2 regions of the Paenibacillus sp. Y916 genome follow, and region 1 is predicted to be linked to the other one. Evidence: a T-box and tRNA genes for the amino acid it is inferred to sense, from the RefSeq annotation. Region 1 holds a T-box; the other holds one or more tRNA genes.

What was found. A T-box is a leader RNA that pairs with one kind of tRNA and senses whether it is charged. The one in region 1 lies ahead of AC1TO9_RS10805 (valine--tRNA ligase), so its partner is inferred to be a tRNA-Val.
Region 2: it has a tRNA-Val gene. The T-box ahead of AC1TO9_RS10805 (valine--tRNA ligase) is inferred to sense a tRNA for this amino acid. The anticodon was not compared.

The regions. Positions count from the first base shown of each region.
Region 1 covers NZ_JBXCJA010000004.1:26,324-29,899, reverse strand. Annotated here, with positions in the region: gene AC1TO9_RS10810 (LysM peptidoglycan-binding domain-containing protein) at 1-554, shown strand, start outside; T-box leader at 907-1,183, shown strand; gene AC1TO9_RS10805 (valine--tRNA ligase) at 1,406-3,576, shown strand, end outside.
Region 2 covers NZ_JBXCJA010000001.1:357,008-360,583, forward strand. Annotated here, with positions in the region: gene AC1TO9_RS01605 (PH domain-containing protein) at 821-1,348, opposite strand; gene AC1TO9_RS01610 (hypothetical protein) at 1,530-1,721, shown strand; tRNA gene AC1TO9_RS01615 (tRNA-Val) at 2,067-2,138, opposite strand; gene AC1TO9_RS01620 (GNAT family N-acetyltransferase) at 2,524-2,967, shown strand; gene AC1TO9_RS01625 (DUF3892 domain-containing protein) at 3,057-3,296, shown strand; gene AC1TO9_RS01630 (MBL fold metallo-hydrolase) at 3,359-3,576, opposite strand, start outside.

The DNA of each region.
Region 1 (3,576 bases):
AGGAACTCTCATCACCTACGCAAAACAGTCTTCCTGATGAGCATGTTATGAACGACAACAATGGAGAACGAGAGCCGTCATTGGATTCAATAGAAGGTGGATTGTTAGAAGAGGATTCAATTCTAGTGACTGGAATACCGGAAGCTGATCAGCTTAAAGAAACTGATGAGAAAGTGGAAATGAAAATTGCTTTAGGAAGCAAAAAAGAACCCACAACTTCTAAGCAAGACCATGTTGGATTATCGTCAATATTGAGTTCTAGTCGTGCGAGAACACTAAGAGATTTGGAGCAACAGGTTCAGGAAGAGCAGCAGCAAGCTCGTGAAGTGAATAATGATCATGCAGTAAATGAAGAGGTCGAGTGGAAAAGTCTTTTTCTCGGCGGAACATCTGAGAAAACGCCATTCAGTAAAGTTCGACTTTGTATCGTACAAAGGGAAGAGACGATTGATTTGATTGCAGATCGCTATCAAATGAGTCCGAGAGAACTGCTATTGCATAATCGTTTATCTGAGCAGACGATTGAAGAAGGGCAGATTCTTTATATCCCGTAACATGTAACGATAATTTTATTAACACAAAGGGCTATCACCTTAGTAGATTTTCATTACTAAGATGATAGCCCTTTGTGTATATAAGAGGTTGTTCAAAAAGTCATCTTTTGATCACGAAGTATGCCAAGAAGCTTATTCGACATCGAACATTGAATTCAGCCGGTCCTTCCGGTGCTCACGTAGGTACTGCCTACGCTCCGCTCCTCACTCCCTTGCTTCATCCAATCTTCTTGGTGCTGAAAATTTGACTTTTTGAACACGCACTATAAGATGTTGTATATAGTCAACGTCCTTAATGTACACGATGTTGACTATATGCAACATGCACGCTATTATTAATACAGAATATTGACAATCAACTGTGAATGGGAAGAGTAGTTGGCATACCCTTCAGAGAGCGGAATTGCAACGCTGGAAGATTCCGTAGGATGTAAGCCAAGCGAAAGTCGCCCTGGAGTTGCCTGTTTGAGTCCATGTGTTATACAAGGGATTAGAATATGGCCGGTTGCAGCCGTTATCTGTATGAGTGTCGTGAGAAGTATCATTGTAAGCCTATGTCATATTGGCTTATTATTTTACTTATCATGAAACAAAGGTGGTACCGCGAAAGATAACCTTTCGTCCTTTGAGGGCGTGAGGTTTTTTTGTGTTCAAATATAAGAAGTATACGTTTTACTTGAATCAATTTCATAATCGCCGATGCAGCTAAATCGGGTTGCGTAATTATGAAATTGATTCTCGATACTCTAATCCTTATATTTCCACAGAGACGGGTACCGTCCACGAAAAAGGACGGCATAATCGTTTCTGCTTGTTAGATATTTTGAAGATGTACTGGAGGTTTAATAATAATGACAGATAAAGAAATGAAAACAACGACGGAAATGCCAACAACGTATGATCCTAAATCCGCTGAACAGAAATGGTATAAATATTGGTTAGAGGGTGAATTCTTCAAAGCAGGTCAAAGACCGGATGCGAAGCCATATACCATCGTTATCCCACCACCAAATGTGACAGGGATGCTTCATATTGGTCACGCGATGGATTTCACATTACAAGATATTCTAATACGAACCAAGAGAATGCAGGGGTACGATGCGCTTTGGTTGCCTGGAACTGATCATGCAGGAATTGCTACACAGACGAGAGTAGAGCAGAAGTTACGTGCGCAAGGAATAACTCGCTATGATCTGGGAAGAGAGAAATTTCTAGATCAAGTATGGGAGTGGAAAGATCAGTATGCGAATACGATCCGTGATCAGTGGGCTAAGATGGGGTTGTCTCTTGATTATTCTAAAGAACGGTTCACATTGGATGAAGGTCTCTCCAAAGCTGTAAAAGAAGTGTTTGTGAAGCTCTATAAGAAGGGGCTAATCTACCGTGGTAAATATATTATCAACTGGGATCCAGTTGCACGAACAGCCTTATCTGATATTGAAGTGGAGCATAAAGAGGTACAGGGACATCTTTATCACCTGAAGTATCCTCTACAAGATGGTAGCGGTCATATTGTTGTGGCGACGACGCGCCCTGAGACGATGCTAGGAGATTCTGCTATTGCTGTTCATCCAAAAGATGAGCGATATACAGATATGATTGGCAAAACGGTCTTACTACCTATCGTGAATCGTGAAATACCGATTATTGCTGATGAATATGTCGATCGAGAATTTGGGAGTGGTGCAGTTAAGATTACCCCTGCTCATGATCCGAACGATTTCGAAGTAGGCCTCCGTCATCAATTGGAACAAATTATAGTTATGGATGATACGGGAACGATGAATGATCTTGCTGGTCCATATGAAGGTCTAGATCGTAGTGAATGCCGCAAACAGATTGTAAAGGATTTACAAGAACAAGGTGTGTTAATCCTTATCGAGGATCATGTTCATCAAGTTGGACATAGTGAGCGTACGGGAGCTGTAGTGGAACCTTACCTTTCTACACAGTGGTTCGTTAAGATGAAGCCATTAGCAGAACGAGCGATTGAAGTACAGAAGTCTGGTAAGGGTGTAAACTTCGTTCCAGATCGATTTGAGAAAGTTTATTTGAATTGGATTGAAAATGTACGTGACTGGTGTATATCAAGACAACTTTGGTGGGGGCATCGCATCCCTGCTTGGTATTGTGAATCATGTGGTGAGATCCACGTTTCCCAAGATGATGTGAATGTATGTTCTAAATGTGGAAGCACTGAACTAAGACAGGACGATGATGTACTTGATACTTGGTTCAGCTCAGCACTATGGCCTTTCTCAACACTTGGATGGCCTGATGATACGGAAGATCTGAAACGATACTACTCAACGAATGTACTTGTTACGGGATATGACATCATTTACTTCTGGGTGGCGCGAATGATATTCACTGCACTTGAATTCACGGACCAGATTCCTTTCCAGGATGTATTGATGCATGGCTTGGTTAGAGATTCGGATGGACTCAAAATGTCCAAGTCACTCGGCAATGGCGTGGATCCACTAGAAGTTATTGAGAAGTATGGCGCGGATGCCATGCGTTATATGATTTCAACGGGCAGTACGCCTGGTCAAGATCTTCGTTTCCGTTGGGAGCGTGTAGAGCAAGCGCGTAATTTCGCCAATAAAATATGGAATGCATCTCGATTTGCTCTGATGAATTTAGAAGGCTTCACATTTGAGGATATTGATATAAGCGGCGACTTACAAACGTCAGATCGTTGGATTCTACATCGTTTAAACGAAACTTCACGTGATATTACGCGTCTAATAGATGTTTATGATTTTGGAGAGACGGGCCGAGTTCTTTATAACTTTATATGGGATGACCTTTGCGACTGGTATATCGAATTCGCTAAACTGTCATTATATGGAGAAGATGAAGAAGCTAAGAAGAGCACGAAATCTGTCCTTGCTTATGTTCTTGACCGTACGCTACGCTTGATTCATCCGTTCATGCCGTTCATAACGGAGGAGATATGGCAGCATCTTCCGCATGAAGGAGATACGATTACACTAGCTTCCTGGCCAGAGTATAACGC
Region 2 (3,576 bases), on a different contig from region 1:
ATTGAAGGGGAATTGACACACATGCATAGGAAGGCGAAACGGTATGTTAGGAAGGACCTAATCCCATTAGGCAGGTCAAGGAAAGCTCTAAGAAAAATACTGAAAGTTATTATAATTTTTACTGTAGCATTCGGAAATTTTGGCGGAATCCAAACCGGCTAGTGTAGATAATACGCATACCAATATCTGGGGCGGGGCAAGTGACAATGGGGAGTCACCGGATACAAGGTATACGCAGACTCGCAATTGTTGGCAACGGTAACGGAGAGTGTATACAACCTAACGGGGTTGACTGCAGGAACCAGCTTATAAGGTTTATCAAGGAACTACACTGCTGACAACTGTGACTAGTTCGGTTTACACTTACAATGTGACCGGCTTATCGGCAGGAACAAGTTATACATTCACCGTACAGACGGGAGATGCGGCAGGCAACTGGTCGACCAGCGGACCGAGCGTGGCGGTAATTACAGTGAAGAATAGTCTATGCGAGGCCACTGAAAAACTTGTGATTTTAACTTGCTACAGTGTATGTAAATTGAAAAAGGCGACTTTTCATTCAGAAGTGATGAATGAAAAGTCGCCTTTAGTGCGCTTGGCAGCACGCCGACTAAGGAGTGAATAGTTATGATCGGGACCCGTAGGGCATTACTTAAACATCTTTTAGGGGCTACGCAATCAGTCATAGCCACTAGGCATCTTTAATCCTAGACGAAGCACTATCTGGCGATTGATACTTGCACGAGCTACTATGCGTTTTTTGAGACTGGGTTTCCGCATTCCGATTTTCATAATATGGTCCCTAACGACTCAATTGTATTTACTCTAATAGTTTTTTCTTTTGTTCGCGGAACTCTTCGTCGGTTAGGAGGTTCTGCTCTTTAAGTTTCCCTAATCTTTCTAACTGGGACAATACGTCGTTGTTGGTTGGAGCCACTTGATTGGGTTCAGGCGTCTTGGCTGAGATAACTTTATTTCTGATAAAGTCAGAGATAACTTGAGCGTGTTTATTATCCATATTGTCTATGACTGCTGTATTTCCAGATCCAAGAATCGTGATTTCTCCTAATTTTAGAAATGACTTCTTTTCGAACTGAATCGAAGTGATCTTGTCGTAAGGGAAGTCCTCTATTTTAGAATTAAATAAAATTTTGAACATAAGGATTACCCGTTTGTCTGTCGCTATAATAAGACCAAATATCTTGCTGTATCTTCCTTTCGCTATTGCTTCTATGCGTTCGCCTTCAGTTAAAATACTCGGAAGTTCTTTGATTTCTTTATTTTTTAGAAAGTTGATTCCGCCATCAATTGCTTGTAACTGATTAAATATCTCTTCTAGGTTAGGCATAGTATCACTCCTGATAGTCCTCATCGGTTGAGGTATTCGCTACTAAAATATGACTTGAATACAGTCTATCAAAACTAGGTAAATATATCCATGTAACTATGAGAATATTTGATAAACACTCGAATAAGGAATGAATGTTCGTATATGATACAAGCGAATGTACTTATAGGGAGAGGGTGTCATGTCAGCTAAATATATCGGTCAAATAGTCGAGATTATCTATATGTACCAGTCAGGAAAGATTACACAAAGTCGCATTGAGGTAAACTCAATCCGTAACGAATTGATTAAAGCGACCGATCTCAGGATTGGATCACCACGGGCATTTCGCACGGACAATGTACTGACATGGCAACACATTAAAATATCTTAGGGGTGGGGAAATGCTTGAGGATCTAGAACGTAAGATATTGTGGAAACTTTCTAATTTTTATTCGATGCATAAAATATTTCCTTCTATCAAGAAAAACAGAATACTGGAGTAGTTATTAATGTGACACTGGATTCCGATTGTGGTTATTATAGAAGGAAGTTAACTGAAGCTTAATGATCCTTTCATTATTAAATACCCCGCTAACCTTAATTGGTCGGAGGGGTATTTTTTTAGCTGTTTTGGGGCTATCGTACGAGAACACTCTTAAAATTTGGTGGTTGTTCACCAACATCTAACCAACCTATAAAAACAGAAAAACCCTTGATACACAAGGGTTTTCAGTGATGATCTGTACTGGATTCGAACCAGTGACCCCTACCCTGTCAAGATAGTGCTCTCCCGCTGAGCTAACAGATCGAAATGGTATTATATTATGTCAGACACAATGAATATCATATCAGTAGCGGGAGTAGGTGTCAATATCATATTATGAGAGGTTCGTAGTATGAAGTTGAAGAGATGCATCTTATGTAATGAGCCATTGCTCAGTATATGTTTCATTCATCATCCCATTTACGAGAGTAGCCCTTCTTGGTGACATAGTAGAAAGAGTAGATAAGGACGATGGTCATCACGACCACAGCAGTAATGGTAACTCCCATACCCATGAAGATATCCGACTCCTTTCGTGTTAGAATAGGTCTTGCTAATTAATCAAACTATACAACAATTTATTTTTTTTGTATAATAATTCGATTAGAAAAGGATTATGAGATATACGATCAGAGAGAGAGGTAATGAAATGGCTGCTGAAATTATTCATGTGAACACAGAGGAACAATTACAATACGGAATGGATATTCGAACAAAGGTATTTGTGGAAGAGCAGCAGGTACCACTTGAGCTTGAAATGGATGAATATGATGCGATTAGTCCTAATGTGCATCACTTGTTAATACAAGATGATGAAGAATATGTGGCCACGGGTCGAATTATTTATTACGACGATGATACAGCGAAAATGCAACGGATTGCGGTTATAAAGGAATATCGTTCAAAGGGATTCGGTCGCGTGTTGATGATCGCGATGGAAAAGTTGGCGGTGGAGCTAGGATTGCAATATGCGGTACTGGATGCTCAATGCCAAGCGGAGTCTTTTTATGCTAAGCAGGGATATGAAGTAATCTCAAAGGAACCTTTCGATGATGCCGGAATTTTACATGTTCGTATGAAGAAGAAGTTATAGTCCCAACCTGCATCAAACCATCACCTATTGGGAAGCCTAGACGATAGCCCTGAACATCATTAGAAAATCAATTAAAAGGAGCGATCGCTATGGAAACATCAGGCCGTGAACAATTTGTTGCTGTGCAGAAGAACGGGGATGGGGATCTAACGGCATTTCAGACTTCATCAGGTCGTGTATTGGCTTATGAACAAGCGCTGCAGGAAGTGAATGCAGGGACGATTGCTGGCGTTAATATATTTAAAGGGAAAGATGGAGGATTGTACATTCGTGGAGATGCGGATGGAGATCCATCTAATAACTTAGATCAGTTACCTATTTTTGAATAATGCAAGACTGAAAGAGCCAGCTGTAGACTCCCACAATGGAGCCGCAGCTGGCTTTCTTTTATTTAAAACTCATAAATCAGATTCTGCTCTAAGAAGGTCATGCTACCTGTCTCATTAAGAAAGTGATCCTTCTCATCACTGTAATGCATTAGGTAGATTTTTTGTTGAATATCTTCAGATAGAGTTAGAAGCTCTTGAAGGGTTGTGTGAACCTCTCCAGGACCTTGCAATTGGCACTCATGAAGGATCGTCTTGCATCCGCGTGTTTGAACGAGGCGGC